3 regions of the Aureimonas sp. AU20 genome follow, and region 1 is predicted to be linked to each of the others. Evidence: riboswitches for the same ligand, from Rfam matches in the RefSeq annotation. Region 1 holds a riboswitch; each other region holds the start of a gene.
What was found. A riboswitch is a leader RNA that binds a small molecule or an ion and turns the genes downstream of it on or off. The one in region 1 is predicted to bind cobalamin.
Positions count from the first base shown of each region.

Region 2: another riboswitch for cobalamin. It lies ahead of M673_RS19705 (ribonucleoside-diphosphate reductase subunit alpha); the one in region 1 lies ahead of M673_RS03470 (CbtB domain-containing protein).
Region 3: another riboswitch for cobalamin. It lies ahead of M673_RS04090 (putative oxygenase MesX); the one in region 1 lies ahead of M673_RS03470 (CbtB domain-containing protein).

Region 1 covers NZ_CP006367.1:760,737-771,035, reverse strand. The annotation lists gene M673_RS03505 (MFS transporter) at 219-1,478, shown strand; gene M673_RS03500 (TSUP family transporter) at 1,558-2,304, shown strand; gene M673_RS03495 (cobyric acid synthase) at 2,301-3,803, shown strand; gene M673_RS03490 (cytochrome b) at 4,009-4,596, shown strand; gene M673_RS03485 (SDR family NAD(P)-dependent oxidoreductase) at 4,638-5,489, opposite strand; gene M673_RS03480 (sensor histidine kinase) at 5,712-7,502, shown strand; gene M673_RS03475 (response regulator) at 7,665-8,042, shown strand; cobalamin riboswitch at 8,159-8,396, shown strand; gene M673_RS03470 (CbtB domain-containing protein) at 8,429-8,614, shown strand; gene M673_RS03465 (CbtA family protein) at 8,729-9,463, shown strand; gene cobU (bifunctional adenosylcobinamide kinase/adenosylcobinamide-phosphate guanylyltransferase) at 9,460-9,972, shown strand; gene cobW (cobalamin biosynthesis protein CobW) at 9,977-10,299, shown strand, end outside.
Region 2 covers NZ_CP006369.1:136,645-146,943, reverse strand. The annotation lists gene M673_RS19710 (ribonucleotide-diphosphate reductase subunit beta) at 1-1,058, opposite strand, end outside; gene M673_RS19705 (ribonucleoside-diphosphate reductase subunit alpha) at 1,138-4,029, opposite strand; cobalamin riboswitch at 4,153-4,375, opposite strand; gene M673_RS19700 (hypothetical protein) at 4,468-5,094, opposite strand; gene M673_RS19695 (TetR/AcrR family transcriptional regulator) at 5,396-5,965, shown strand; gene M673_RS19690 (EamA family transporter) at 5,962-6,798, shown strand; gene M673_RS19685 (LysR family transcriptional regulator) at 6,892-7,761, opposite strand; gene M673_RS19680 (LysE family translocator) at 7,861-8,448, shown strand; gene M673_RS19675 (cupin domain-containing protein) at 8,464-8,829, shown strand; gene M673_RS19670 (BPL-N domain-containing protein) at 9,265-10,011, shown strand; gene M673_RS19665 (GNAT family acetyltransferase) at 10,238-10,299, shown strand, end outside.
Region 3 covers NZ_CP006367.1:888,986-899,284, reverse strand. The annotation lists gene M673_RS04105 (efflux RND transporter permease subunit) at 1-839, shown strand, start outside; gene M673_RS04100 (PAS domain-containing protein) at 1,079-1,741, opposite strand; gene M673_RS04095 (methionine synthase) at 1,970-3,052, opposite strand; gene M673_RS04090 (putative oxygenase MesX) at 3,081-4,067, opposite strand; cobalamin riboswitch at 4,188-4,410, opposite strand; partial or broken gene M673_RS23510 (hypothetical protein) at 4,513-4,707, opposite strand; gene M673_RS04085 (fumarate hydratase) at 4,711-6,252, opposite strand; gene M673_RS04080 (HpcH/HpaI aldolase/citrate lyase family protein) at 6,249-7,094, opposite strand; gene M673_RS04075 (CaiB/BaiF CoA transferase family protein) at 7,342-8,490, shown strand; gene M673_RS04070 (LysR family transcriptional regulator) at 8,834-9,781, shown strand; gene M673_RS04065 (aldehyde dehydrogenase family protein) at 10,070-10,299, shown strand, end outside.

The sequences.
Region 1 (10,299 bases):
CGCCGAGATCGTCCCGGGCAAGGCACCGTCAGGCCAGCGCCTTAAAGCCGGGATGGTCCGCTACGTCAAACCGGGCGTCGCTCGTGTCGGGCGATCGGACGCATCTAAGCGCGCGGAAACGCGATGCCCCGCACCGCCCGCCGGACTTGCCACCGGGTCCGCCTTTGCCGCAAACCGCGCCTCAAGCCATACCGCCGAATCGGTGAAGGACTCCCCGCTTGAACGCCTCGCTCGCCTTCGTGCGCCTCAACCGGCGCTGGCTCGCCGCCGGCTTCCTGCTTCTGTTCGTGTCCTCCTTCGGCCAGAGCTTCTTCGTTTCGCTGTCGGGCGGCGAGATCCGCCGCGCCTTCGCCCTGTCCAACGGCGATTTCGGGCTGCTCTACATGGGCGTGACGCTGGCCGGGGCGCTGACGCTGGCCTTCGTCGGCCCGGTCGTGGACCGCTGGTCGGCCCGGCGGTCGGCAATGCTGGCGGTTTGGGCGCTGGCCCTCGGCGCGCTGCTTCTGGCGCTGGCCCCCGGCCCCGTCGCGCTTGCCGCCGCCCTGTTTCTCCTGCGCCTGTTCGGCCAGGGCTTCTGCGTCCATGCCGCCTATACGCTGCTCGGGCGCTGGTTCGGGCCGGGGCGGGCGGAAGGACGCGGGCGCGCCGTGTCGCTGGCCTCGCTGGGGCTGAACGCGGGCCAGGCGGTGCTGCCGCCGCTCTTTGCCTTCGCGCTGGCGCCGCTCGGCTGGCGCGGCATCTGGGGCGCGGTGGCGGCGCTGCTCGTGCTTCTCGCCGTTCCGCTGGCCGGCGTCCTGTTCGCGCGCGAGCGCCGCCCGGCCGAGGCGCCCGGCGGGAGCGAAGCCATGGCCGGCTGGACGCGGCGCGAGGCGCTGCGCGATCCGCTCTTCCCGCTTCTGCTGCTGGCCATGCTGCCCCCGGCCTTCATCTCGAACACGATCCTCTTTCACCAGGCCTATCTCGGCGAGTTGCGCGGCTGGTCGCCCGGCCTATTCGCCTCCGCCCTGCCGCTCTATGCGCTGACGACGCTGGGCTCCCTGCTTCTGGCGGGCTGGTGCGTGGACAAGCGCTCGGCGCGCGCCTTCCTGCCGCTCTACCTCCTCCCGCTCGGCCTCGGCTGCCTCGTTCTCGGCCAAGTGGAAGGCCCACGCGCCGCTTTCCTGTTCCTCGTCCTCTACGGTCTCAGCGACGGGTTCTCGCTGACGCTCTTCGGAACGCTCTGGCCCGAGGTCTACGGCACGCGGCATCTGGGCGCGATCCGCTCGGCCATCGTGCCGCTCATGGTGCTGGCCGCAGCCCTCGGCCCGGGTCTCGGCGGCGTCCTGATCGACCGGGGCGTCTCCTATCCCCTGATCCTCACGCTCCTCGGCCTCTACTGCATCGCCGTCTCGGCTCTCATGGTCCCGGTCGTGCGACGGTTGAAGCGAAGAGCGCCCGAACCGCAGAGTGGATCGCCGCGGCCCGTTTTGGCAGACTAGCCCTTCACGGCGATTCCGCTCCGCTCCACGATGCGCTAGGGCTCGGGCTCGTTTTCTTCCCCGCCCGCCGGACGCGCCCATGCCTCTCGATCTCGTCTTCCTGCTTCTCGTCGGTGCGGCGTTTCTGGCCGGGTTCATCGACGCCATCGCCGGCGGTGGGGGCATGATCACCGTGCCGGCGCTGCTTCTGGGGGGCGTCGATCCCTTGACCGCGCTCGGCACCAACAAGCTCCAGTCGCTCTTCGGCTCGGGCTCGGCCACCATCGCCTATGCGCGCAAGGGCCATGTGAAGCTCGGCACGCTCCTGCCCGCCGGGCTGCTTTCGGCGGCGGGCTCGGCCGGGGGCGCGCTGCTTGCCACCGCGCTGCCGCTCGACCTGCTTCGAACCCTCCTGCCCTTTCTCCTGATCGCCATCGCGCTCTATTTCGCTTTCAAGCCGGGCCTGTCGGACATCGACCGCGAGCGCCGCATCTCGCCCCGGCGCTTCGCGCTCGTCGTGGTGCCGCTGATCGGCGCCTATGACGGCTTGTTCGGGCCGGGCACGGGCTCGTTCTTCATGCTCGCCTTCGTCAGTCTCGCCGGCTACGGCGTTCTCAAGGCCACCGCCCACACCAAGTTCCTGAATTTCGCCTCCAATGTCGGCGGCTTCCTCGTCTTCGCAAGCGTCGGAACGATCCATTGGCAGCTCGGCTTCGCCATGGGCCTCGCGCAGTTCATCGGCGCGCGCGTCGGCGCGGCCTCCGCCATGCGCTTTGGCTCCAAGCTGATCCGCCCGCTTCTGGTCACGGTCTGCATCGCGCTCGCCGTGCGCCTGCTCTGGGCATGAGCACAGGGCTGAGGCCGACCCCGGCCCTGATGCTCCAGGGCACGGGCTCGGATGTCGGCAAGAGCGTGCTCGTCGCCGGGCTTTGCAGGCTGTTCCGCAATCGGGGTCTGACGGTTCGCCCCTTCAAGCCGCAGAACATGAGCAACAATGCCGCCGTCGCCCGCATTCCCGAGAGCGGCGAATGGGGCGAGATCGGCCGGGCGCAGTGGCTGCAGGCCCTGGCTTGCGGCGCCGAGCCCAGCGTCCACATGAACCCGGTTCTTCTGAAGCCCCAGTCCGAGACCGGCTCGCAGATCGTGGTGCAGGGGCGCGTCGCGGGCGCCGCGCGTGGCGCCGATTATCAGCGCCTCAAGCCGGCGCTGCTCGGCCGCGTGCTCGAGAGTTTCGCGCGCCTGGAGGCGGAGGCGGACCTCGTTCTGGTGGAGGGCGCGGGCTCGCCGGCCGAGATCAACCTGCGGGCCGGCGACATCGCCAATATGGGCTTTGCCCGGGCTGCCGGCGTGCCCGTGGTGCTGGTCGGGGACATCGACCGGGGCGGCGTCATCGCCTCTCTAGTGGGCACCCACACGATCCTGCCGCCCGAGGATCTGGCGCCGATCAGAGGCTTTCTCGTCAACAAGTTCCGGGGCGACCCGACCCTGTTCGAGGACGGGCTCGCCGCCATCACACGCTTCACCGGCTGGCCGAGCTTCGGCGTCGTGCCCTGGCTGACGGAGGCGAGCCGCCTGCCGGCGGAGGATTCGGTGGCGCTGGAAGCGCGGCGGCCGCCCAGCGAAGGCGCGGCCCGCCTTCTCGTCGCCGTGCCCGTGCTCGACCGCATCGCCAATTTCGACGATCTCGACCCGCTCGCCGCCGAGCCTGGAGTCGAGGTGCGCTTCGTGCGCCCCGGCGAGCCGCTGCCGCTTGACGCGGGGCTCGTCGTCCTGCCCGGCACGAAATCCACGATCGCCGATCTCCTGGCGTTTCGCCGCAACGGCTGGGACGCCGATCTCAAGCGCCACCACGCGCGCGGCGGGCGCATTCTCGGCCTGTGTGGCGGCTACCAGATGTTGGGTCGGCGCATCCGCGACCCCGACGGCGTGGACGGCGCGATTCCCGAGGCCGAGGGGCTCGGCCTTCTCGACGTCGAAACCGTGATGCAGGGGCCGAAGACCGTGCGCGCCGCCAGCGGCACCTCGCCCGAAGGGTTGGCGCTGGAGGGCTACGAGATCCATATGGGCGCGACGGCGGGGCCGGACCGCGAGCGCCCCTTCGCCACGCTTCTCGGCCGGCCGGAGGGCGCGCGCAGCGCCGACGGGCAGGTCGAGGGGACCTATCTCCACGGCGTCTTCGGCTCCGACCCCTGGCGCCGCCACCTGCTCCAGAGCCTTGGCCTGTCCGGCCCCGAGAACGCCTACCGCGCCGGCATCGAGGCCGCGCTCGACGCCATCGCCGCCCGGCTGGAGCAGCATCTCGACGCCGACGCGCTCCTGCGTCTGGCGCAGCGCGCGGGCGACTGACACGAAGGGCCGGAGCGCCTCGCCGGGCTTGCCGAAAGCATCGCGCTTCCAGACAGCTTCCCTGCCGTTCGCCCCGGCTCACGCCCGCCGGATCGGGCGGCGTCCAGATTGCCGGAACATTGCCGAATCCAGACGGGAAATTCACTCGACTTCCCGGCCGAGGTTTTTAGAAGCATTCCAAAGAATGGATTCAAGGGACAATTCGATGCCGACGCATTCGCCTTGGGTGGACGATCCAGAGGGCTACGGCCGGGTCAGCCGCATACTCCATTGGGGCATGGCGCTTCTTCTGGTCTGGCAGCTTCTGTCGGCGGTGGTGCGGGCCGTCGCCGAGCATTCGCCGCTCGACGCCTTCTTCTGGAGCACGCATGTCGGGACCGGCTTCACCATCGCCTGGCTGGCCATTCTGCGCGGGGCCTGGGGACTGGCCAACCTGCGCCGCCGCCCCGCGACGGAGGGGCCGGCCCTCCTGCGCAAAGCCGCCGCGCTCGGCCATATCGCGCTCTACGGGCTTTTGATCCTCGTTCCCGCTCTCGGCATTCTGCGCGCCTTCGGCAAGGGCCGCGACCTCACGATCTACGGCCATCAGGTCTTCGCGCCGGTAACGCCGGGTCCCAACGCCGCTCTCGGCTCCTTCGCCGGCGAAGTCCACGAGTTTCTCGGCTGGACCCTCTTCGCCCTCATCGCCGGCCACATCGCCATGGCGCTCTGGCACGGCTTCGTGCGGCGCGACGGGACGTTCGGCTCCATGACGCGCGGCCCCGCCGCGCGCCACCTCGCCGCAAGGGTATAAAGGCGGGGCGGCTCACCCCTGGGGAAGCGCGTCCGCGCCCCTCACTCGCCTTCGAGATAGGCCTTGAAGCGCGGCGCCCAGGTCGGCTCCCAGCGCGACAGCGGCGGGCGGTTGTCGGCGACGTCGGCGGCGGCCCAGCGAATGCGCTTCTCGTCGGTCTCGCGCGTGGTCTCGTTGTCGGGGCAGAGAATGTAGAAGTCGCCGGCCTCCAGCCGCTCCAGCATGAAATCGACCGTCTCCTCCGGCGTCCAGGCGCCGGCGGGCTTCTCGGTCCGGTCGCGGCGGGTCAGATCGGTCCAGACGAAGCCGGGGATCAGCAGCGCGGCCTCGACGCGGTTGTCCGGCCGGTTCCGCAGCTCGTGCTGGAGCGCCTCAGTCAGAACCTTCACCCCGGCCTTGGACACGTTGTAGGCGGGGTCGCCCGGCGGCGTAGTGATGCCCTGCTTGGAGCCGGTGTTGATGATGAGGCCGGGCTGGCCGTGCGCCAGCATGCCGGGGCCGAAAATGCGCGTGCCGTTGATGACGCCGCCCAGATTGATCGACAGCACCGCGTCCCACGCGTCCTGATCCCCGAAGATCGAGGAGCCCGGCTGGATGCCGGCATTGTTCATGAGGACATGAACGGGGCCGAGCGTGTCCGCCACATGCTGAGCGGTCTTGGCGAGGCCGGCCCGGTCGCTGACGTCGCAGGCCGCGGCGAGAACGCGCCCTTCCTCGCCGCCCGCCAGCTCGCTCAAAGCCTCGTGGGCGCGGACCAGCTCGTCCATGCGCCGATCGACCACGGCGACCTTGAGCCCCATGGCGACGAAGCGCTTGGCTGCGGCAAAGCCGATACCCGTCGCGCCGCCGATCACGACGGCGGTGTGGAGGGGTGCGATGGCGGGGTGGTGCATGGGGGTCTCCCGGCGGTTCAAGGCGTCGAAAAGGGAGATAGCAGCCCCACGCCCCAAGGCGAAAGCGGCAAAGACGCCGCGACATTTTGACGGGACGGGCCGAGAAGGCTCGTCACCTACGCTCAAAGTCGCGTGCGATGGATTGACGCCCCGAAGCGCGGACGCCACCCTATGTCACCCATACAGCCCTTTGCTTCGCGCCTTTTCGGATTGCCGCCCTTCGTGATTCTCGACCTTCATTCCGCGTCTCGGCACGAGCTCCTGGCCGAAATCGAGCGCCTGCAAGGTCTGATCGCCTCCGTGCCGCTCGCCTCGCCGCTGCCAGATGGAGAGAGCCAGCACGACCAGATGCGCGAGATCGCCGAGATGCGGGCGGAGGCGGCGAGCTATCTGAGGGCTGCGCGCCGGCTGGCGCGCGAAGGCCACGACGCGCCCGAGCCGCGATCCGCCTTGAGCGGCGGAGCCGAGCGCGAGCCGGCGGAGGTGGGCGATCTCGCCTCCCGGCTTCGCCGCAGCGAGGCGGCGCGCCTCATGTCGGAGGAGCGCCTGGCGCTGGCCTTCGAGGCGTCGGGCTCGCTCGGCTGGTGGGATTGGGACCTTGCGGCCGACCGGGTCTATGCCGGCCCCTATTTCGCGGGAATGTTCGGCGTCGATGCCGAGGAGGCCGAAGCCGGGGTGCCGATCCAGCTGTTCGTGGAGGGCATCCACCCCGAGGATCGGCCGCGCGTGTCGGAGGCGATCGCGACAGCGGTTTCGAAAGGCAGCGATTTCAGCGAGGACTATCGCCTGCTCAGCAAGAGTTCGGGCAACGTGACCTGGGTCCACGCGCGCGGGCGCGCCTTCAACGACGCGACCGGCCGCCCCTTGCGCTTTCCGGGCGTGGCGATCGACACCACGGCCTATCGCGAGGGCGAGGCGCGCAAGGCGGCGCTGGTGGATCTCGGCGAGCGGCTGCGCGAGCTTCACGATGTCGGCGAGATCGCCTTCGCGGCCGCCGAGGCCATGGCGAGCCAGCTTCGCGCGAGCCGCGCCGGCTTCGGCGTGGTGGACCCGGTCCAGGAAACGGTGATGATGCAGCCCGACTGGCGCCTGCCGGGCACGGCCAGCATTGCCGGTCTGCATCATTTCCGCGACTACGGCTCCTTCATCGACGACCTGAAGCGTGGCGAGACGGTGATCATCGAGGACGTGTCGGCCGATCCGCGCACGGCGCTCCACCGCGCCTCGCTGGAGACGATCGGCATCCGCGTCCTTCTCAACGTGCCGATCATCGAGCACGGGCGGTTTTCGGCGGTGATCTTCGTCCACTACGACCAGCCGCACCAGTTTTCCGAGGCCGATCTTCGCTTCGTGCGGGCGGTGGGCGACCGCGCCCATGCCGAGATCGGGCGCAGCCGCGCCGAAGAGCGCGAGCGGATGCTCAACCACGAGTTGAGCCATCGGCTGAAGAACACGCTCGCCATGGTTCAGGCGATCGCGTCGCAGACGCTGCGCAACGCGCCCGACATGCTGACCGCGCGCGAAACGCTGGGCAACCGGCTCGCCGCGCTCAGCCGAGCGCACGACCTGCTTCTGGGCCGCAGCCAGGACACGGCCGACATCCGCACCGTGGTGGGCGACACACTGGCGCTTCACGACGACGGGCAGAACCGCATCCGCCTCGACGGCCCGGCCATCGAGATCGGCTCGGACGCGGCGCTGTCGCTGGCGCTGATCCTGCATGAACTCGCCACCAACGCCGTGAAATACGGCGCCCTGTCCGTGCCCGAAGGCGAGGTGGACCTTTCCTGGAGCACGGGTGTTCTGGACGGCGCGCCGGTGTTCCGCCTCGTTTGGCGGGAGCGCGGCGGGCCACCCGTCCTGGCGCCCAGCCGCCGTGGCTTCGGCTCGCGGCTGATCGAGCGCGGCCTGCCCGGCTCGGTCGGCGGCAGCGTGGAGCACAGTTTCGAGCCCACCGGCCTCCTGTGCCGGATCGAGGCGCCGCTCGCGGCCATTCGCAGCCCGCAGGCCTGAAGGCGTCTTGCGAGCTCTCACAGCTCAGCCGCCGCTGATTTCAGAGGCTGATTCGAGGTGGCAGAGCGATGCGGAACGACACAGAAAAATGGCGATTCGAAGCAAGTCGTTGGCTGGGTTCGTAGACTGGAAACCTTTCCGGTGTTCGCGCCTTTATCGGACATGAGCACGCCAGCAAAACATGCCGTTGCCCTCGTCGCCGAGGATGAACCCCTCCTGCGCATGGAGGCCGTCGACCTCCTGGAGGACGCCGGCTTCACCGTGCTGGAAGCCGCCAACACGACCCAGGCGCTCCGCCATCTGGCGGACACCGAAACGATCGAACTGCTCTACACCGATATCGAGATGCCCGGCCCGATCGACGGGATCGATCTGGCGCGCCAGGTCGCCGCGCGCTGGCCGCAGGTGTCGATCGTGGTCTGCTCCGGCCGGGTTCAGCCGGACGCGAGCGACCTGCCCCGGCAGGCGCGCTTCCTGCCCAAGCCCGTCAGTTCGGCGCTGATCCTCAGCGCCTTGGAAAAGGCGATGCCGACCGGCTGATAGGCGAATGCGCCGCCTGGCTGGCGTGAGCCGGACGGCGCATCCGCAGCTTGACGAGATGACAGACGCCTCGTCGCCTATCTCCCTGAATCGTTTGACTTGAGGCCCAGGGGGTTTATCCTCCCGCGCTGGATGGTCCCGCGGCGCGACATGCGTGCGCGGGCTAAGAGGGAATGCGAAGGGCCGACTTAAACCAAGGGCCCGGATCGCAGCCGACCCCGCGACTGTAGAGCGGCGAGGTTTCTTCACCGGCGGTCTTTCCGCCGGAAACGCCACTGGGCCTCGCGGCCCGGGAAGGCAGGAGAGGACCCGTGACCCGCGAGCCAGGAGACCTGCCATCCCTTGCGAAGGCGGCCATGTCGGCCGCCGTCACGGAGGTTGATGCCATGATCCGAACCGCCGCACCGGCCGTTCCTCACACCGACGCACCGGCGCAGACGCGCCTTCTCGTCGCCGCTTTCGCCCTGTCGCTCGGCGCATTCCTCGTCTGGGGCGCGGGCTTTGCCAGCGCCGACGCGCTGCACGACACCGTGCACGACGCCCGCCACGCCATGGGCCTTCCCTGCCACTGACGCCTCCCCGCTCCGTCGCACCGCATCTCGCCAGCCGACGCTGAACCCGGATTCGTCTCGTCTTTTCGGACGCGCGCTCGCCCGCGAGCCCCGTCCGCGCGCAGGATTTCGCCCATGCTCACCCGCACCCTTTCGGCCGCGATCTTCGCCGGCCTTTTCGCCGGCTTGCTCGTCACGCCCGTTCAGCAGGCCAAGCTCGTTCCCCTGATCCTCGCGGCGGAAGTCTACGAGGAAGGCGGCGCGCCCGCCGGCCACGACCATGCCGCCGGCCTTGCTCTCGTTTCCCCCGCGCTCGCCCATTCCGGCCACGAGGGCGGCGAGGCGACGACGCTGGTGGAAAGCCGCACCGGCGGCTCGATCCTGGCCAATCTCGTGCTCGGCTGCGGCTTCGCGCTGTTGCTCGCCGCCGCGAGCTTGGCCGCCAACCGGCCGCTGACGTTCCGCAACGGCGCGCTCTGGGGCCTGGCCGGCTTCGGCGCCGTGACGCTCGCCCCCGCGCTCGGCCTGCCGCCGGAGCTTCCCGCCATGCCGGCCGCCGATCTGGCCGCCCGTCAGCTCTGGTGGCTCGCCACCGTCGGCGCATCCGTGGCCGGGCTCTGGCTGGTCGTTCTGCGCGGCTCCACCGCCGCGCGGCTCGCGGGCCTCGCGCTTCTCGTCGCGCCGCATCTCTTCGCCGCGCCCCATCCCGCCGATCTGGCCAGCCCCATTCCGCCGACGCTGGCGGCCGAGTTCGCCGTCGCCTCGCTCGCCGTCTCGGCCCTGTTCTGGGTGCTGATCGGCCTCGGCGCCGGGCTCGCCAGCGATCGGCTGGTGCGAAACGAGCGCCGGGCCGCGGCCCTCTCGGCGTGAGCGTTCACTTCGTTCTCGGCGGCGCGCGCTCGGGCAAGAGCCACCATGCCGAAACCCTCGTCATGGCCTCCGGCCTCCAGCCCGTCTATCTCGCGACGGGCCAGGCCTTCGATACCGAGATGGAGGAGCGCATCGCCCATCATCAGGCGCGCCGCCCCGCGCCCTGGCTGACGGTGGCGGAGCCGCTGGATCTTGCCGGCGCGCTGCGGCGCGAGGCGGGCGAGGGCCGCGCCCTCCTGGTGGACTGCCTGACGCTCTGGCTCAGCAATCTCCTTTTCAGCGAGGCCGACATTCCGGCTGAGGCGGCGCGCCTGTGCGAGACGCTACGCGGCCCCCTGCCCGGGTTCGTGGTGCTCGTCTCCAACGAGGTCGGCCTATCCATCGTCCCCGAAAACAAGCTCGCCCGGCGCTTTCGCGACGAGGCCGGGCGTCTTCACCAACAGATCGCAGCGCTGGCAGACCGCGTCACCTTCGTCGCCGCCGGCCTGCCCCTCCCTCTCAAAGGCTGATCTCATGCGCAAGATTCCCGCCACCGTCGTCACCGGCTTTCTAGGCGCCGGCAAAACCACGCTGATCCGCAACCTCCTGCAGAATGCCGAGGGCCGGCGCATCGCCCTCGTCATCAACGAGTTCGGCGATCTCGGCGTCGACGGCGACATCCTGAAAGGCTGCGGCGTGGAGACCTGCCGCGAGGAGGATGTGGTCGAACTCACCAACGGATGCATCTGCTGCACGGTCGCCGACGACTTCATTCCCACCATGGAAAAGCTGCTGGAGCACGCGGACCGGCTCGACCATATCGTGATCGAGACCTCCGGCCTCGCCCTGCCTCAGCC
Region 2 (10,299 bases), on a different replicon from region 1:
TTCTCCTTCTTCAGATCCATGACCTCCGACATCCAGGGGAACGGGTTTTCCGTGTCCGGGAACACGGGGGCGAGGCCGAGCTGGGCGCAGCGGCGGTTGGCGATGAAGCGCATGTAGCTCTCGCAGGCGCTCGCGTTCAGCCCGAGGAAGCCGACGGGCATCGTGTCGCGGCCATAGGCGGCTTCCAGCTCGGCGCCCTCGCGCAGCATGGCGCGCAGCTCGTCCTGAAAGGCGGCCGTCCAGAGATGGGGGTTCTCCGCCTTGATCTGGTTGATGACGTCGATGCCGAAGTTCAGATGGATCGACTCGTCGCGCAGGATATATTGATACTGCTCGGCAATGCCCTGCATCTTGCCCCGTCGCCCGAGCGACAGGATCTGCGCGAAGCCGGTGTAGAACCACATGCCTTCGAACACGACGTAGAAGGCGACGAGGTCCTTCAGGAAGGCGCGGTCCGCCTCCGGTGTGCCGGTTCGGAAATGCGGGTCCTCGATGCCCTGCGTGTGCTGGAGCGCCCAGGCCGCCTTGTCGGTGATCGACGGGACTTCGCGATACATGTTGAAAAGCTCGCCCTCGTCGAGCCCGAGCGATTCCACGATGTACTGGAACGTGTGCGTGTGGACGGCCTCCTCGAAGGCCTGGCGCAGCAGGTACTGCCGGCATTCGGGGTTGGTGAGGTGGCGATAGATCGCGAGCACGATGTTGTTGGCGACGAGCGATTCCGAGGCGGCGAAGAAGCCCAAGTTGCGCTTCACCATGCGCCGCTCTTCGGGCGTCAGACCCTCCGCCGACTTCCAAAGCGCGATGTCGGCCTGCATGGAGACCTCGGTCGGCATCCAGTGGTTGTTGCAGGCCGAAAGGTACTTCTCCCAGGCCCAGCCGTAGCGCATGGGCAGGAGCTGGTTCACGTCGGCGCGGGCATTGATCATCCGCTTCTCGGAGACCGAGACGCGGCCGCCGTTGCGATCGACGGCCTCGGTGCCAGTCGCCGTGGGTGGCCCGACATCGGGGATGGGCGTGGCGGCGTCGGCGGTGGCGGTGTCGTTCCAGTCGAGCATCGGGTGGTCTTTCTAAAGCTGGGGGACGGCCCGCCGCCGTTCGGCGGGCCTGGGGGAAACCGAGGGAAGCGGACGGGCCTTATTGGCAGGCCTCGCACTCGGGATCGTCGATCCGGCAGGCCTTGCCCCAGGCCTCGTCCGGCACGCGGATTTCCTCTGGTGCCCCCGCCAAAGGCGCCGCCGAAACGGCATTCAGCTTGCCGTCCGTCCCCTTCAGAGTGGACTTCTCGACATGCGTCGCCGAGCGCGTGCGCAGGTAGTAGGTCGTCTTGAGACCCCGCTCCCATGCGAGCCGGTAGAGCGCGTCGAGCGCCTTGCCCGATGGGGCGGCGAGATAGAGGTTCAGCGACTGCGCCTGGTCGATCCACTTCTGGCGCCGTGCCGCGGCCTCTATCAGCCACGCCGAGTCGATTTCGAAGGCCGTGGCGTAGAGGCGCTTCAGGTCCTCCGGCACGCGGTCGATGGGCCCGAGCGAGCCGTCGTAGTATTTGAGGTCGGAGACCATGACCTCGTCCCAGAGCCCCCTCGCCTTCAGGTCGCGAACCAGCGCGGCGTTCACCACCGTGAAGTCGCCCGACATGTTCGCCTTGACGAAGAGGTTCTGGTAGGCGGGCTCGATCGACTGCGACACGCCACAGATGTTCGAAATCGTCGCCGTCGGCGCGATCGCCATCGTGTTGGAGTTGCGCATGCCGACGGTTCGGACACGCTCCCTCAGGGCCGCCCAGTCGAGGGTGCTTGAGCGGTCGAGGTCGAGCGTGCCGCCGCGCGCTTCGGCCAGCAGCTCGACACTGTCGATCGGCAGGATGCCGCGCGACCAGAGCGAGCCGTCGAATGAGGGGTAGCGCCCGCGTTCGGCTGCGAGGTCCACCGAGGCGGAGATCGCCTCATAGCTCAGCACCTCCATGCTCGTGTCGGCGAAGGCCACCGCCGCCTCGCTGGCATAGGCGAGCCGCAGCGCCTGGAGCGCGTCCTGGAAGCCCATGAGGCCGAGGCCGACGGGACGGTGCCTGAGGTTCGACGCCCGCGCCTCGGGAATCGTGTAGAAATTGATGTCCACGACATTGTCGAGCATGCGCATCGCGGTCTTCACCGTCCGTGCGAGGAGCGAGCGGTCAAGCCCTTCGGAGTTGACGTGGCTCGCGAGGTTCACCGAGCCGAGATTGCAGACCGCGACCTCGGAGGCGGAGGTGTTGAGGGTGATCTCGGTGCACAGGTTCGAGGAGTGCACGGTGCCGATATGACCCTGCGGCGAGCGGATGTTGCAGGGGTCCTTGAACGTGATCCAGGGATGGCCGGTCTCGAACAGCATGGTCAGCATGCGCCGCCAGAGATCGACCGCCTTCACGCGGCGGTGGACGCGGATCTCGCCGCGCGCGGCCCTGATCTCATGCCCTTCGTAGGCCTCAGCGAAGGCCCGCCCGTAAAGGTCATGCAGGCCCGGCACCTCGTCGGGCGAGAACAGGGTCCAGTCGCCGTTCTCGGCCACGCGCTGCATGAAGAAATCGGGCACCCAGTGCGCCGTGTTCATGTCGTGCGTGCGGCGCCGATCGTCGCCCGTGTTCTTGCGCAGGTCGAGGAACTCCTCGACATCGATATGCCAGGTCTCGAGATAGGCGCAGACCGCGCCCTTGCGCTTGCCGCCCTGGTTGACGGCGATGGCCGTGTCGTTGGCCACCTTCAGGAAGGGCACGATGCCCTGGCTCTGCCCGTTGGTGCCCTTGATGTGGGCGCCGAGGCCCCGCACCGGCGTCCAGTCGTTGCCTAAGCCCCCGGAATATTTGGCGAGCAGCGCGTTGTCCTTCACCGCCTTGAAGATGCCGCCTAGATCGTCGGCGACGGTGGTGAGGAAGCAGGAGGAAAGCTGCGGGCGCGGGGTCCCGGCGTTGAACAGCGTCGGCGTCGAGGCCATGAAGCGGAAACTCGACAGAAGCTCGTAGAACTCGACGGCGCGGGCCTCGCGATCAACCTCGCGCAGCGCCAATCCCATGGCGACGCGCATGAAGAACCATTGTGGCAGCTCGAAGCGGACCCCTTCCGTCTGGAGGAAGTAGCGGTCGGTGAGCGTCTGCAGGCCGAGGAACTGGAAGAGGTTGTCGCGCTCCGATGTCAGCGCCGCAGCACATCGCGCCACGTCGAAGCGGGCGAGTTCGGGATCGATCAGCCCGGCCGCGATGCCCCGGTCGAGATAGGCCGGGAAGGTCTCGGCGTAGAGCACCGCCATGTCGGCCTGCGTCGCCGTCCTGGGCGAGCCGGCGAGGAACGACAGCGCCTCGCCGCGCAGCTTGTCGAGTAGCAGCCGAGCCGAGGCGAAGGCATAGTTCGGCTCGGTCTCGATCAGGGTCCGCGCCGCCATGACGGGCGCCTCGGCGAGTTCACTGAGCGTGAGTCCATCGTAGAGGTTGCGCCGCGTTTCAGCGAGGATCGCGTCCGGCGACACGCCGTCGAGGCCGTCGGACGCTTCCGTCACGACGCGGGCCAGACGGGCTTCGTCGAGCGGCGCGAGGGAGCCGTCCGCCTGCCGGACGGACAACGCGGGCGCGGCCTGTGTTTGCGACGCGGTGGCCTGCGCCGCGCGGGCGCGGGCGTGCTCCTCGCGGTAGAGGACATAGGCGCGGGCGACCTTCGGATGCTCCGAACGCATCAACGCGAGCTCGACCTGGTCCTGGATGTCCTCGATATGAAGGAGGCGGTCGCCGCCCGAGCGGCGGGTGAGCGCGGCGACGACCTCGTCGGTCAGCTGCCGCACCGTGTCGTGGACGCGGGTGGAGGCGGCGGCCTGCCGCCCCTCGACGGCAAGAAACGCCTTGGTCATCGCGACCGTGATCTTCGAAGCGTCGAACCCTGAGACGGCGCCATTGCGGCGCAGGACGCGCGCTGCCAGCGAAGATGCGAGATCGGCTGCACCGGCATCGACGGACAGGACCGGGAACGGCGACGGCAAGGCCGTGGAAGAAGGAAGAAGAGACATTCGGCTGCTCCAGCGAGTGGAGGCAAAGGCCGAGCGGACGCATGCAAAACGACCCAGGCGACCCAGACGAAGGGACCCCAGCCGCGACAGGCACACGATCCACCGGGACACCCCGCCCAGGGAAGGTTCAAGCAAGTCGCGGCAGGTCTCCTGGCTCGCGGGTCAAACGCCTTCCGTCCGGCCTTCCCGGAGCTTGGCTCCAGTGACGCGGATTGGACGAAGGGCTCGCCGCTTACAGTTGCGGGGGCAGCCCCGGCCTCGCCGTTCCATCTCTGGATCAGCTCACCGGGTTCCCTCTTAGCCACCACATCTTGCGACGCAGCGGACCGTGACTGCCGCATATGGTGCGGCAACCACCCGGTGAGTCAACGCGCTCTCGGGCCTTATCCCCAAATCCGGCTTGCGGTGAGTCCCGCCCCGAGGCGGAATGAGGACCTCTCACCCGTCGCGACCATCACGGACAGGGAAGCGGAGGATCATCAACCAAGAGCAGACGCTGCGACGCTCGGCCTCTGTCCGAGCATCGCGCCAGTGTCCCTCCCATTTCGACATCCACCTCGCACCCGGACGATCATGGACCACTGCACGCCTGTCGAGACGCGGCGGCGGTAGCCTCGCGATCAGATCGATGCCATGGAGCGTGAGCCCTTGATGGGAAAGGATGAAGCGCAGCCATTCCCACCTTCGTTCCGACCAGAATTCCGTTTCCGGAATCGTCAAAAGCTCGACCTCGGTCACATCCGGGAAATCGGCCGCGATCGCCTGTCCGCACTCGCTCGGTCTTGCGCGCTCTTCGGCTCCGATCTCGCCGGCATGAACAGTTATGAGATCGCTGGCCCCCGCCGAGGCCGTGCTGCGTGGGATCGACCCGCGCAGCAGGATCGCCTCGATCTTCTCCGGAAGAACATCGCGGGTGGCCTCGCAAACGGCTCGCAGCGGTTCAGCCCAAGGCGCGATGGCGTCCGGGTAGCCGATCCATGGGAGAAACCCGTCTTCGTTCGCGTAGGCGATCCGACCGACTGGGAGGAGGTTCGCCGATCTCAGCTCCTTCCTAGCCTGAACCACGCGCGATCCTATCACAGACGCGGTGTTCTCCGTGGAGGGCTCCTCTGTTACGAGCGGCAGTCCGATGGTTTGGGAAGTTGGTCGGGTGCAGTCCTCCGTCCGGTCTGTTGGTGTCTCCAGAGCCAGTTGATGACGCTGGTGGGCTGGCGAAGACCGTCCCCAACTGCTTTGCAGGCCATGATGCCTCCGACCTCGAAGAGGTCGGCCGAGCTTTCCCGAAAGCGGATGCACGATCGTTCGGATTGCCGATCTAGCCCGCAAGTGATACAGACCTGTCTCACCTACAGTGGCAAGCGAGCCGATGATGTCCGACAAGCGGCAGCAGATCGTGGAAACCGCCTATCGCCTGTTTCGGGCGGATGGCTACCATGCGGTCGGCATCGACCGGATCATCGCGGACGCGGGCGTGGCGAAGATGACGATGTACCGCCACTTCCGAGCCAAGGACGAGTTGATCTGCGCTGTCCTGCGCTTTCGCGCCGAGCGCTTCGAAAGGCAGCTCGACCGTCTGGCCGACATGGCGCCGAGCGCCGCCGCTCGGATCGAAACGATCGTGAGCTGGTACGAGCAATGGTTCGCCCGGCCGGACTTCCATGGCTGCGCCTTCGCCCATGCGCTGGCCGAGTACGGCGATCCCGGCCATCCCATCTTCCAGGCGGCCGCTGCCCAGAAGGAGGCGTTCGAGATGCGGCTGCGCGCGCTTCTGCTGCCGGAAACCGACGAGGCGCAGGCGACGCGAACCGCAGCGGTGCTCGCCATGCTGTTCGAGGGCGCCACGCTCAAGGCGCAGACGAGCCGGGCCGAGGAGGCGATCCGCGGGCTGCGGGATGGCACGCAGGCGCTTCTTGCCCGGGCGGGCATCCGCTCGTGAGCCCGCTCGTCATCGGCCTCGCTCTCTCGGCCGCGTTCGCCCATGCCTCGTGGAACGCCTTCCTGCGCTCGGGCGCCGACCGCTTCTGGGTCGTCACGGTGATGAGCCTGACGATGGTTCCCGTGGCGCTGCCCTTCGCCTTGCTCCTGCCCTTGCCGCCCGCCGACGCCTGGCCGTTTCTCCTGCTCTCCTCGCTCTTGCAGACCGGCTACAGCCTGTTCCTCGTGGCCGCCTATCGCCACGGCGATCTTGGCCAGGTCTACCCGATCGTTCGCGGCACCGTGCCCGTTCTGGCGACGATCGGCGCCTTCATGCTTGCGGACGAGGTCTTGTCGCCGACCAGCGTTCTGGGGATTGCGCTGATCGCCTGTGGCATTCTGGGTCTGGTCGTCGGGCGCGGGCAGGTCGCCGGGAGACCGCTCCTCTGGGCGCTGGCGACTGGCGCACTCGTTGCCGCTTACGCGACCGTCGATGCGCTGGGCGTGCGCCATGCCGGCGACCCGATCGGCTACGCCGCCTGGATCTGCCTCTTTTACGGCGCCCTTCTGCCCCTCGCCTTCCGGCTCACGCGTGGGCCGCTTCGGATCGACCCTCGCTCAGTGGAGACCTGGAGGGCCGCCGGCGGCGGCGTGGTCTCGCTGGTCGCCTATGTCCTGGTGGTGACAGCCTTTTCGTTGGGCCCCACCGGGCCGGTCACGGCTCTTCGCGAGACGAGCGTCGTGTTCGCGGCTCTGATCGGCGCGGCTTTCCTGGGCGAAAGACTGACGATGCGTCGGCTTGCCTCCTGCCTTGCCGTCGCGCTTGGCGCCGTCTGCATCGGCCTTCGAGGGTGACGAGGCGGTTCACTTCGGTTTGTTGCAGTCAGGCAGCGGACCGTCCCGTTTGCACCCTTTCCACCTCCGGAAGCGCGCTTTCGCAAGCGTTCGTCACGCCGCCAAGCGCGGCCTCGCCATGGCCTCGCGAAGGGTGCGCACGAGTTCGTCGAACGCCGCGCCCCGCGCGCTGTCGGCCCGGTGCAGGGTGATGGCGTAGCTCGGCAGCGGAGGCAGGCCGGCGTCCGGCGCGACGATGTCGAGATCGGCTGGAACGGTGGTGGCGAGCCAGGCCGACACGGCCATGTCCATGCGGACCATCGTTCGCGTCGCGTCGAGCCCGCCGTTCTCGAACACCATCCGGCTGGCGCGTTCCGCCTGCGCCAGCGCCGCCAGGACGGCGGGCCGGAACACGCAGGTCTCGGCCACCAGCGAGATCGGCATTGGGCTGCGAAGCGGCGCCTGGCCCGCCCGTGCCGAGACCCAGACGAGGCGGTCGATCGCCAGCGTCTCACCGCTGGCCGACCCGGCCTCCTCCTCGACCACCGCGATGTCGATGCGTCCCTCCCCGATCAGGTCGAGAAGATCGGGCGAGGATGCGCAGGTGAGCGAAAGGTCGATGCGCGGAAAGGCTTCGCAATAGTCCTTCAGAGCACTGGCGAAGCAGGGGCCGACGAGATCGAAGGGCAAGCCAAGCCGCACCGGGCCGGAGGCGACGCCGCCCTCGATCTCCGACCAGATTTCGTCGTTGGCGGCGATCAGCGGACGCACGCGCCGCAGGAGGCGCTCGCCGGCGGGCGTCAGGCGCAGGCCGCGCGGATCGCGCAGCAACAGGGCGTCGCCCACCATCCCTTCGAGCCGCGCGATCTGCTGGCTGATCGCCCCTTGCGTGAGATGCAGGCGCTCGCTCGCGCGCGTCATGCTGCGCTGGTCCGCCACGGTCGCGAAGGTTCTGAGAAGAGCGATGTCGAGGTTTCGGGCCATGCGTCATTAATGATGCTAATGTCGGTCTTTAGCAAGATTAGCTTTGCTGCATCGCGACCCGCCGATAGTGGGGTGGCAGGTTCTGCTGGAGCAGTCTCGATGAATACAATGGCGCCCCTCGTCCTCTTCGCCCTCGTCTCGACCATCAGTCCGGGTGGAGCGACGACCCTTGCCACCATCTCGGGCGCTAATTTCGGCTTCCGTCCCTCCCTTCCCCTCATCGCGGGCATCGCGGCGGGTCTCGCTTCGATGGCGGCGCTGGCCGGGTTCGGCCTGGCCGGGCTCCTTCTCGCACTGCCCTCGCTCGCCCTCGCCATGAAGGCTTCGGGCTCGGCCTATCTGCTCTGGCTGGCGTGGCAGACCGCGCGGCGGGGCGCCCCGCGCCTGGACGGGAATGCGCGGCCGAGCGGCTTTCTCGCAGGCGTCTGGATGCTCTGGCACAATCCGAAGGGCTGGGCGATGACGACGGGAGCGGCGGCCTCCTTCGTGGCTGTTGCCTCCGGCCCGGTGCAGCTCGGCGCACTTCTGGCCGCCGTCTTCGGCCTTCTTGCCCTCGCCTCGCTCGCGCTGTGGTGCGCGGCGGGTCTCGTTCTGGCGCGGGCCATGCGCGGCGATCGGCACTGGCGAAGGCTCAACAGGCTGCTCGGCCTGCTCTTGGCCCTCTCCATTGTCCCCGTCTGGCTATAACGAATGGAGGACCCGATGGACCCGATCAACCTGATCGCTGCCTTCGACGCCGTCACGCAGCATTGGTCGCCCAAAGTGGTCGGCCGGGTCAACGACCAGTATGTCAAACTCGCCAAGGTGCTGGGCGAGCTGGCTTGGCACAGGCACGACGAGGAGGACGAACTCTTTCTCGTGGTGCGCGGCCGCCTGCGGATTGAGTTCGAGGGCGGCGCGGAGCGCGTGCTCGAGCCCGGCGAGTTCTGCGTCGTACCCAAGGGCGTCCTGCACAACCCCGTCGCCGACGAGGAATGCTGGATCGTGCTGATCGAGACCGTCACGACGAAGCACACCGGCGATGTCGACACGCCGCTGACGAAGACGATCGAACAGCAATTGGCGTGAGGTGGCCCGACGGAAGAGCTTCGCGGACGCGGCGGTGCGGTTCGCGGTCTTGCCGAGCCCGCTGGCGAACGAAGGGGCAAGCCCACCATCCTGATCCGGCCGCCATGGATGCGGCGGTGCGGGCGCGCCTCCACGAAACCTTCACCGAACCCACACCTTTTCTGGACAAAAAGGAGCGAGATTGCCCTTTGAACGGGGGCGGCGATGCTCGCAAGACACTTTACCATCACATGCATACTCGTCGCCATGATGGGCCTTGGCGTGTCCATCCTGATCGACAAGGGTCGTGATCGCCCATTGCGGCCGCGCTGCGAGTGCTCGTCGCTCGCATGCCTCTGCCACACGGGCCGGTGATCGGTCACGAGGAGCCCATTGGGCAACGGCCGCCGACGATCAGCACGCGAAACCACACCCGACCGCAAGAAGGTTCAGTCCATGCGCGGCTTTCCCCTTTCCATCGCCTTCGCGCTGGTGCTCGCCGGGACGCTCGCCCCCTTCGCGAGTGACGCGAAGGCGGGCGTGGTGCGGGTGGCGGTCTATCGCGGCCCGGCGGGCTGCGAGGGCTGCTCCGAAACGGCCGGGGAAGCGATCCAAAGCCTCGGCTCCCAATACCGCGTCGACTTCGTCGGCCCTGCGGAGGCGATCGACATCACGCCGGAGACGCTGCGACGCTACGATGTCTATGTCCAGCCGGGCGGCGGACAGGACATTCCGGCAGCTTTCGCGAGCTTCGGCGATGCGCGCGTCGAGGCGATCCGGACCTATGTTGCTGGCGGCGGGCGCTATCTCGGCCTTTGCATGGGCGCCTATCTCGCCAGCGGCTACGGGCTCGGCCTCATCGAGCAGGAGCTCGATTCCGAGGTCGGACGCCCCGGCTTCCCCGTGGACACGATCGAAAGCACGGCGGTCTCGACGCGCTGGAACGGACAAACGCAGACCGTCTTCTTTCAAGACGGGGCCTATCTGCCGAAGGCTAGGGACGATCCGGGCTTCCGAACGATCGCGACCTACGAGAACGGCGACATCGCGGCGGCGCGCTACACGTTCCGCCGTGGCGTCGTGGTGCTCAGCGGCCCCCATCCCGAAGCGGACGAGAGCTGGTTCGAGGAGAACGGCATTCCCCTCGCCAAGATGCCGGGCGACGATCTTCTGCGCTCACTCTTCACGCAGCTCGGCGGATAAGCGACGGAACAGGCGGCGCCAGTCGGCCCACGCGCCGATCCTGACGCGAGGCGATGGGGTCAAAGCCAACGCTGCCTCATCCCCACGATGATCGACATCAAGCGGCGGCGCTTATGCGCGCCCGCTGCGGCCTTGGCGTGCGCTCGTGCGACTTCTGTCGAAGTGGCTTATATATGCCAGAGGCGCCTTTGACGCTTCCCATCCCGTTCATTCCGGTTGAGACAGCATGCTTCCACTGATCATTCGCAACGCCAGCACCGATGACGAGCCCCGCGTCGCCGAACTCTG
Region 3 (10,299 bases), 130 kb from region 1:
TGCGCCTTCCCGAGGCTAAACGGAGTGGTCTGACCGCCCTGCTTGGTTTGGAAATGACGGTCGCTTCAGCGGACGGCGCGAGCAAGTCACGCCTGGTTCGGTTGGATCAGGTCGCAGACATTGTTTCGCAAATCGCTCCATCCGAAATTCGGCACCTTGGTGTGACCCGAGAGATACTGCTCAGCGTCGATACGTCCGAAGGTGCGCCTGACGACACGATGGAGAAGCTCGACAGCTTGATTGCTAAACAGAACTTGCCACCGGGGTATCGCATCCGCGCCGGTGGCGAAGACGAAGCGCTTGGCAAGGTGGTCGTCAACATTGTGAAGGCGTTGATCATGGCAGTGGTGTTCATTTATGTCGTGCTGACTTCCCAGTTCGGGAGTTTCCTTCAGCCGCTGGCGATTATGTGTGCCCTCCCATTGTCGCTTGTCGGCGTCTTGTTTGGGCTTCTCGTATCCGGCAGCACGATCAACATGTTCTCCATGATCGGCTTTGTCATGTTGATGGGGCTCGTCACTAAGAACGGCATTCTCTTGGTGGACTTCGCCAACCGCGAACGCAGGCGCGGGCTTTCCTTCTCGGACGCTCTGGTGAAAGCCGGCACCGTCCGGTTCCGGCCGATCATCATGACGATACTGGCCATGATCTTCGGAATGGTTCCTCTGGCCATAGCGTCCTCAGGGGGAGGGGCGCAACGCGATCCGATGGCTCATGCCATCATCGGAGGACTGATCAGCTCGACGCTTCTTACGCTTGTGGTCGTCCCGGTCGCTCTGCTCCACTTGGATCGCCTCGCACGGCGTTTCTCGCAAAATGTTGAGACAGGACGAGCCTGAAAACCCTCTCCCTCTCAAGAGCGTCCGTTGCGAATGGAGCACCCATTGAGAAGCTGGCGAGGTCCGAAACGGACCGCCAGCAGATGGCCGGGCTCTGTTGCATATGTGGACGGCTCGGTTTGCAAGGTGATCGCCGCGTCAATCGCCGTCGGACGGTGCAGTCATATATCCGGCCTGTGGGCGCGGTTGTGGACCGCTGGCCACGACGAGAACCGCAATGTCGATCGCCTGAATCAAAATCACGCGCTCATAGGCGCATTGCACCAGACGGTCTGATCGACATCGAGGTGTCGCCCCTCGTCGCGTCCCCGCGATCCCGCGAGGACATCGAACTCGGTCGCGGTGCGTCCAATCACGTCGTCCTTGGAGAAGCCCGTCATGTCGAGAAAGCCCCGGTTGACCCGGACATGGCGCTGGTCAGCGATACGGCAGATCATGGCGGGCGCGGGATTGGCGTTGAAGGCGCTCTCGAACCGGTCTTCCGCGTCGTAACGCGCGGTCTCGTCTTCCACGATCAGGACGACGAAGTCGGGTTCGCCGTCATCCTTGGTGATGACCTGGAAGCGCAAGGCGTGGACGCGGGACTGGTCTGGCGTTCCGTCAACCCGGACTTCCACGACAATGGGTTCCGACTGCTCGCCAGCAAGAACACCCTCGATCGACAGCCCTGTCCCTCGCACGGGATGCTTGTTGCGATAGGTCAGCCGGAAGCGCTTGCGATAATCATCGACGTCGCAACCGAGATCCTCGATGCGCTCGGCGCCGTGCATCGTCAGGGCGGCGTCGTTGGCCCAAAGCACACGCTGGTCCAAGCCCAAAAGGATGACCCCGTCACGTAGCCCCGAGATCAACTGGTGAAGTTGGCGGCGGTCGGGATCCGTCTCCGTCTTGGGGTTCGCCATGACATCTCATCCTTGCTCCAGCTCTCGAATGCCGGGAAGCTCGATCCGCACCGGCATCGCCATGCCTGTTCACCTGAACGAAGATCGACCGCTTTGGGGACAGAAGCCATGTCGCTTTTGTGCCGTGGATGGGTCGATAGCGGACCGGCAGCTTTCGGGTCAATCGCGCGGAATGCTGCCATTCCGCAAACGCCCGACCACCGCCGTTCCAGGCCTCTACGCTCATGCTCAAAAGCGGACATAGGTCTGCCCGATCTGCAAAGTCCCCCGATCTGCGAAGTCCATTGATGCGAGGTCTTTACGGATGATCGCCGCGCCAGCGCCCAAGGCCTTCAACTTGCCTCGCGCCACGTCGCGGGACAATGGTGCCATGCCGCAGTTGGTGGCGGGGTAGAGCTTGTCTGGATCAACGAACCGGAGCGCCTCGCGCAGGGTTTCCGCGACCTCGTCCGGCGTTTCGATCGTGTCGGTCGCGACATCGATCGCGCCCACCATCACCTTCTTTCCTCGAATGAGCTCGATCAGGTCCATCGGCACACGGGAGTTCCGGCACTCGAGCGAGATGATGTCGATCTTGGACTTCCGGAGGTTGGGGAAGGTCTTCTCGTACTGCCGCCACTCCGATCCGAGAGTCTTCTTCCAGTCGGTATTGGCCTTGATGCCGTAGCCATAGCAGATATGCACGGCCGTCTCAATCTTGAGGCCCTCGGCGGCCCGATCGAGGGCGGCGATCCCCCAGTCGTTCGCCTCGTCGAAGAAGACGTTGAACGCAGGCTCGTCGAACTGCACGATGTCGACGCCGACGGACTCGAGCTCCCTCGCTTCCTCGTTGAGAATCCGCGCGAACTCCCAGGCGAGCTTCTCGCGGCTTCTGTAGTGGGCGTCGTGGAGCGTATCGATCATCGTCATCGGACCGGGCAGCGTCCACTTGATCGGCTGCCCGGTCTGCGCGCGCAGGTACTTCGCGTCCTCGACGAAGACGGGCTTCGTGCGTGAGACGGCGCCGACCACGGTCGGCACGCTGGCATCGTATCGGTCGCGAATCCGGACGACCTCGCGCTTCTCGAAGTCGACGCCGCCGAGATGTTCGACGAAGGTGGTGACGAAATGCTGGCGCGTTTGTTCGCCGTCACCGACGATGTCGATGCCCGCCTGCCGCTGGTCGTCCAAGGCAAGACGCAGGGCGTCCCGCTTGCCGGCGAGTAGATCCTCGCCTTCGAGCCGCCAGGGCGACCAGAGGGTGCGGGGCTCGGCGAGCCAGGACGGCTTGGGCAGACTCCCCGCGGTGGTCGTCGGCAACAGAATCGTCATGCTCGTGGTCCTTTCGTGTCCGTTCCGTTCATAGGCCCGCAGTCGCAGACCAGCGCTCGAGCTGCGCGCCATGCGGCCGAATGACATGCTGTTCGGCAAAACGGCCCTGCTCGACGGCCAGCCGGCTGCGCTCGTCGCGGTCATAGACAATTCGGGTCAGGGAATAGTCCTGGCGGCTCAGGCTCGGCCTGTAGTGTTCCGCCGCCGGGGAGTTGGCGTTGTAGATCTCCGGGCGATAGATTTTCTGGAAGGTCTCCATCGTGGCGACCGTGCTGGCCAGCTCGACGTTGGAATAGTCACCCGTCAGGTCGCCGAGATGGTAGAAGGCCAAGGGCGCGACGCCGCCCGGCGGCAGGAAATAGCGTGCCCGCATCCCCATCCTTGCGAAGTAGTCGTCGGTTCTGGAAAGGCGGTCAGTCCCGTATTCCACCCCGAGGATGGGGTGGACGTTTGCGGTTCGGCGATAGGTCTCTCGGCTGGACACGCTGAGGCAGATGACCGGCGGCTTCGGGAACCGGTCCCGGTAGGCGGCAGAGGCCAAGAATCGCTTGAACAGGTTGCCGTGCAGCTCGCCGAACCCGTCCGGCGCGCCGCCATCGGGGTTCTCGCGGATGTGGCCGGCCAAACGGATGCTGAAGTCGTAGTCGCGGACATAGGAGGAGAAGTTGTTGCCGATCATGCCGTCGTGGCGCTCACCGCTGCGCCTGTCGACGACGGTGGTTGCCAGGATCTCGATCAGCGGGAAGGTCTCGGCCCCGTCGCGCAGGCCGACCGTCAGGTCGGCGGTGACGATCCGAAGCTCGACCGCGTATCGATCTCCCGTCGGATTGTCCCAATGCATGAGGGAGTTGAAGCGGTTGTCGATCATCGCCAAGGTGTTTCGCAGGTTCTCGCGACGACACTCCCCTCGTGCGAGGTTGGCGAAGTTCGTGGTGATGCGCGTGCGGTCGGCGGGACGATAGTCCTCGTCGAACGGAACGCTGCTGATCGTAAATGCGAAGGCGCTGTTCGTCATGACCCACCGTCTTTGGTCAGGCGAGGGCCGAAGGAAGAACGCGCAAGGGCGAGCGCCCCGACGCCAACGGCCAAGGGCACGAACTCCAGGCGCGATCCACCGGAGGAACCCCCGTCCGAGGAACGTTTCGCGTCGGAGGCAGGTCTCCTGGCTCACGGGTCGCTGCGACGGTTCCGGCCTTCCCGATCCTCTTGCGAGGCTCAGTGACACACGATGGATCCGCCGCTCGCCGCTTACAGTTGCGGGGGCAGCGCCAGACTCTGCCCCGGAGGGACACCACTGGCTTCCCGTCTTAGCCCCATCGCCATGTCTGGAACGGGGAACCTCGACAGGCGACATTCAGCACGTCCGCAACCATGCTGTCAATGAAGACATAAGGACATCTTTATGTCCGCATGCGAAGCGTCATGTGACAAACGGGTACGAGAGCCGCGATCACGATCCTTCACCCCGTTCGTACGGGCACTGCCGGTCGGTCCCAGGCAATCGCGCCGCCCTTCTGGTATTCGATGACACGGGTTTCGAAGAAGTTCTTCTCGTTGCTGAGGTCCATGACCTCCGACATCTACGGGAGCGGGTTTTCCGTTTCCGGGAACACGGAAGCCAGCTCGAGCTGTGCGCAGGGGCGGTTGCCGATGAACTCTCAGGTCACACGTTCAGCTGCGGCACCGCCGAGAGTGAGGCGGGGCTTGCGCCATTGCGAGGGACCCGTTTGGTGGATCGAATGCCCCTGCGCGTCCACCGCGACCGTTACGGGCATGTCCTCCACGACGAATTCGTGGATCGCCTCCATGCCGAGATCGGCAAACGCGAGGACGCGGGCCTGCTTGACCGCTTTGGAGACGAGATACGCCGCGCCGCCGACCGCGATCAGATAGGCCGCGCCGTGGCGCTTGATGGACTCGATCGCGGCTGGCCCGCGCTCGGCCTTGCCGATCATGACGAGGAGCCCGGTGGCGTCCAGGACGAGGTCGGTGAAGCCGTCCATGCGGGTGGCCGTGGTCGGGCCGGCGGGGCCCACCACCTCGTCGCGCACTGCGTCCACCGGGCCGACATAGTAGATCGCCCGATCCTTGAGATCGACCGGCAGCGACTCGCCGCGCCCGATCATGTCGGCCATTCGCTTGTGCGCGGCATCCCGGCCGGTCAGCATCCGCCCCGACAGGAGCAGCGTCTCGCCGGCCCGCCAACTGGCCACCTCCTCGCGCGTCAAACGGTCGAGATCGACGCGTCGCGCCTGTGCCGTCTGCTCGCCCCGGTCGATCTCGGGCCAGAGAGACAGATCGGGCGGGGTGAGCCGCGCGGGGCCGGAGCCGTCCAGCGTGAAGGTGAGATGCCGGTCGGCGGCGCATTGGGGAATGAGGCCGACGGGCTTCGAGGCGGCGTGGCAGGGATAGGAGCGGATCTTCACGTCCACCACCGTCGTCAACCCGCCCAGCCCCTGCGCGCCGATGCCGAGCGCGTTGACGCGCTCGTAGATGTCGAGCCGCATCTCCTCCAGCGATGAGGCTGGGCCGCGCCGGATCAGTTCGGCCATGTCGATCGGCTCGAGAAGCGACTCCTTGGCCATGAGCATGGCTTTCTCGGCCGTGCCGCCGACGCCGATGCCGAGCAGCCCCGGCGGGCACCAGCCGGCGCCCAGCGTCTCCACCGTCTGGACCACCCAGTCCGAGACCGAGGCGGCCGGCGCGAGATTGGCGAACTTGGCCTTGTTCTCCGAACCGCCGCCCTTGGCCGCGACGGTGACGCGGACCTCGTCACCGGCCACGACATCGACATGCACAACGGCGGGCGTGTTGTCGCCCGTGTTCTTGCGGCCGAAGAGCGGGTCCTTGACGATCGAGGCGCGCAGCGGATTGTCGGCGTCGGTATAGGCCTTGGCGACGCCTTCGTTGACGAGGTCGGCGAGCGGGCGCGCCGTCTCGATCCGCGCCCCGATGCCGAGCTTGACGAAGACGTTCACCGTGCCTGTGTCCTGGCAGATCGGCCGCCGACCGAAGGCGGCCATGCGCGAGTTGACCAGGATCTGGCCGATCGCGTCGCGCGCCGCCGGGCTCTCTTCCCGCGCATAGGCTTCCGCAAGGCTTTGAACGAAGCTCGGCGGATGGAACACCGCGATATACTGCAGCGCGTCGGCGACGGAGGAGATGAAATCCGCCTCGCGGATCGGGGCCTTCGTGCTCATGCCGAAATCTTTCCCGTGGTGGCCTTGTCCGTGATCCGTCGCGCCGCGCGCAGGATCGCCTGCGCCCTCAGGAGCACGGGCGCGTCCACCATCTCCCCGTCCAGCGCGACGGCGCCGCCGCCCTGCCCGGCCGCGATCGCGCGCTCGGCCCAGGCGATCTCGCCTTCCGCCGGTGCGAAGCTCCGCGCGGCGGGGGCGATCTGGGCGGGATGGATCAGCAGCTTGCCGGCGAAGCCGAGCGCGGCGGCATGGGCCGCATCGGCCTCGATCTCGGCCTCGTCGCGCGTCGAGGCCGTCACCCCGTCGATCGGCGCCGGGCGGCCGGCGAGCCGGCTGGCCAGCACCAGTTCGAGCCGGGCGAGGAGCAGAGCCTCGCGCGTGTGACGACAGCCGAGATCGGCGGCGAAGTCGAAGGAGCCGAAGGCGAGGCGCGCGCTGACCTGCGCCAGCGCCCGCGCATTGGCAAGGCCAGCCGCGCTTTCCACCAGGGCGACGACGGGGTGGCGGGTCGCCGTCGCGACCGTGGCCACCTCCTCGACCCGTTCGCTTTTCGCCAGCATCACGGCAGAAAGCGGCAGGGCTGCGGCGAGCGCCAGATCCGCCTCGTGCTCGCGCGAGCCGACGGCGTTGAGGCGCACGAGCACCAGGCAGGACGCCTCCCCGATAGCGGATGTCGCCTCGCGCAGCGCCACACGGGCGAGCCCTTTCCTGTCCGCTGCCACGGCATCCTCCAGATCGAGGATCACCGCGTCTGCCCCGGCGGCGAAGGCCTTGGCGAAGCGCTCCGGCCGGTCGGCCGGCACGAAGAGAAACAGGGTGGCGGCCTCGACGGCGGACGGCATGGCTCTCCCCCTCCCCTCAAGGGCCTCCCGAACGGCCCCTCGTCTGGAATGCTTCCATCCGATGTGCGTCCACCGGCTCCAACATGGAAATAAGCTTTCGCGCTATCGGGCATAGGCCGCGCCTATGGCGGCGCCATAGAAGGGCGCTATGGGCGAGCAAGGACATCGCTATTGGCGGAGCGACAAACGCCGACGCTAGGCTGGGCGCCATGCGAACCCTGTCCAGTCATTTGCGGGAGCGGCGTCGGTGAACACCGATCTCAAGGATCTTCTCGTCGTCTCGGTCGAGCAGGCGGTGGCGGCGCCCTATCTGTCCAGCCGTCTGGCCGATGCCGGCGCGCGTGTCATCAAAGTGGAGCGGCCGGAGGGCGATTTCGCGCGCGGCTACGACCATCTGGTGAAAGGCGAGAGCGCCTACTTCGTCTGGCTGAACCGGGGCAAGGAATCCGTCTGCCTCGACTTGAAGGCGCCCGCCGATAAGGCGGTCCTCGCCGCCATGATCGAGCGCGCCGACGTCTTCGTCCAGAATCTCGCGCCCGGCGTCATCGACAAGCTGGGCTTCGCCCCGGCCGAGCTGCGACGGCAAAACCCGCGCCTCGTCACCTGCTCCATCTCCGGCTATGGCGACGAGGGACCGTACCGCGACCTGAAGGCTTATGATCTCCTGGTCCAGGCCGAGAGCGGCCTCTCCGCTATCACCGGCAACGAGCAGGGCATGGCGCGGGTCGGCGTCTCGGTCTGCGACATCGCGGCTGGGATGACGGCCTTCCAGGCCGTGTTGCAGGCGCTGCTCGGCCGCGAACGGACGGGGCAAGGGCGCCATATCGACGTCTCGCTCTTCCATGCGCTCGCCGACTGGATGAACGTGCCGTATCTCCAATATGTCTATGGCGGCAAGGAGCCGGCGCGCTCCGGTCTGAACCATCCGACCATCGCGCCCTATGGGGCCTATGCCTGCCGCGACGGCGCCGCCGTTCTGTTCTCCATCCAGAACGAGCGCGAATGGGCCAATCTCTGTCGCGAGGTTCTGCTGGCGCCGGAGGTGGCGAGCGATCCGCAATTCTCCGACAACAGCCGGCGCGTCGCCAACCGAGAGCGGCTCGACGCCATCGTCACCGGCGCCTTTGCGAAAGCCGACCGACCCGAGATGATCGAGCGGCTGGAGCGCGCCCGCATCGCCTATGGCCGTGTCAGCTCCATGCAGGACCTCGCCGACCATCCGCAGAACCGCTTCGTCACGGTGGAGACGCCCGCCGGCCCGGTGCGCTATCTCGCGCCCGGCGCGCGCTTCGACGGCGAGGCCCCGGCGTTCCGCCCCGTTCCCGCGCTCGGCCAGCAGAGCGAAGCGCTGCGCGCCGAGTTCGCCCCCTCCGGCTCCCTCCATAGCGCGGCCTGACGCCGCGCCGCATCGATTGGTCGCAAGGCTTTGGCCGTCCGGTCTGGAGAGCCAGCGATGGCCTGCCAGGGCCCCTCGCCGATCTCTCAGGCCGCCCGCACCGACCGGCCTGGAAGAGCGGGTGGATTGCGTCTGCGAAGCCACTTGCGGCTGCGGATCGGCCCGGCGTTTCGGGGCCGTCGGCCGAGCCGCCGATGCCCTCCGGTCGTTCGGGCGGATGGCCCAAGACGCCGCAGGGGCGACGTCATCCCCGGCGGCCGCCCGTCCGATCCTCACCGATCGGACACGAGACCTATCCAGGATTCCCGTCCGCCTCTAGGCTCCGCGCCGGGAGGAATCGCGTGTGGATGTCAGGCAGCTCAGATATTTCGTCGCCATCGTCGAGAGCGGGTCGATCTCGCGCGCGGCCGGGAAGCTCAACGTCGCCCAGCCGTCGCTCAGCCTCCACATCCGCAACATGGAAGCCGATCTCGGCGTGCCGCTCCTGTTTCGCACGCCGCAGGGCGTGCAGCCGACCGAGGCGGGCGAAATTCTTCTGCGCAACGCCCGCGCCATCGTCGCGCAGTTCGAGGAGGCCGAGCGCGAGATCCGGGGCAGCGGCGCCGAGCCGGCGGGCGAGGTGCGCCTCGGCCTGCCCTCCTCGATCGCGCAGGTTCTGGGCGTGCCCCTCGTCCTCGCCGCCCAGGCGGAACTGCCCAAGGTGAAGCTGCGGATCGCCGAGGCGATGAGCGGCTATGTCCTGGACTGGCTGCGCCTCGGGCGGGTCGATCTCGGCTTGCTCTACGCTTTCGTCGAGGATCGCGGCCTGCGGTCCATCGGCCTCCTCTCGGAAGCGCTGCATCTGTTCGGCCCTGCCGCCGATCCCGATGCCGGCGCCCTGCCGGCGACCGGCAGCAGCGTGCCCGTCGCCCGGCTGGCCGACCTCCCCCTCATCCTGCCGAGCCCCGGCCACGGGTTACGCGATCTCGTGGAGGAGCGCGCGGCGGCCCATGGCGTGCAACTCGCCACCGCCATCGAGATCGACGCCTATGGCGCCATCAAGTCGCTGGTCGAGCAGGGGCTCGGCTATTCCGTGCTGCCGGCCCATGCGATCCGGCGCGAGACCGAGGAGGGCTCGCTGCGCGCCTGGCCCTTCGAGCCGGCCTTCCTGCGCACGGTGCATCTGGTGGAGCCGATCGACCGGCCGCTCTCCCATGCCGTCCAAGCGGTGGAGAAGCTCTGCCGGCGCACGCTGCGCGACCTCGTGCGCTCGGGCGCCTGGAGCGGCGCGCAGATGCGCGTCAGCGCCTGAGCCGGCCTTCCCTCTCCCTCTTCGTTCCCCGTGGGCCGAAGCGCGAGCCATAGGTCCGGCCTATGCGGGAAAGCGCAAACTTGTCTTGGCGAGGCGGGCCGGCGAGGCGGATATCTCTTCCCATACCAACGGCATTGCGGGCGCGCCGGTGGAGGACGGCTAGGCATGTCCAGGCAAAGCGGCCACGCTTTGCCGTCGGATGATGCGGCGAAAGTAGAAGTCTGGAGCGGCAAGCTCGCCGTTCGGCGCGCCCGTGTCCCCCTGCCCTTGATTCGAGGAGCGCCTGCCATGAATGCCCATTCCCCCGCCCGCAGCGCCGCCCAGGGCGTCTTCATCGACAATCGCTGGCACCCCGCCGCGAGCGGTCGCACGATCGAGGTCGTGGCGCCGGCGGAAGGGCTGGTCTTCGCCGAGATCGCGGCCGGCGGGGCGGAGGATGTCGACCGCGCGGTGAAGGCCGCGCGCCGGGCCGTCGAAGGCGGCGCCTGGGGCAAGCTCTCGGCCACCGAACGCGGCCG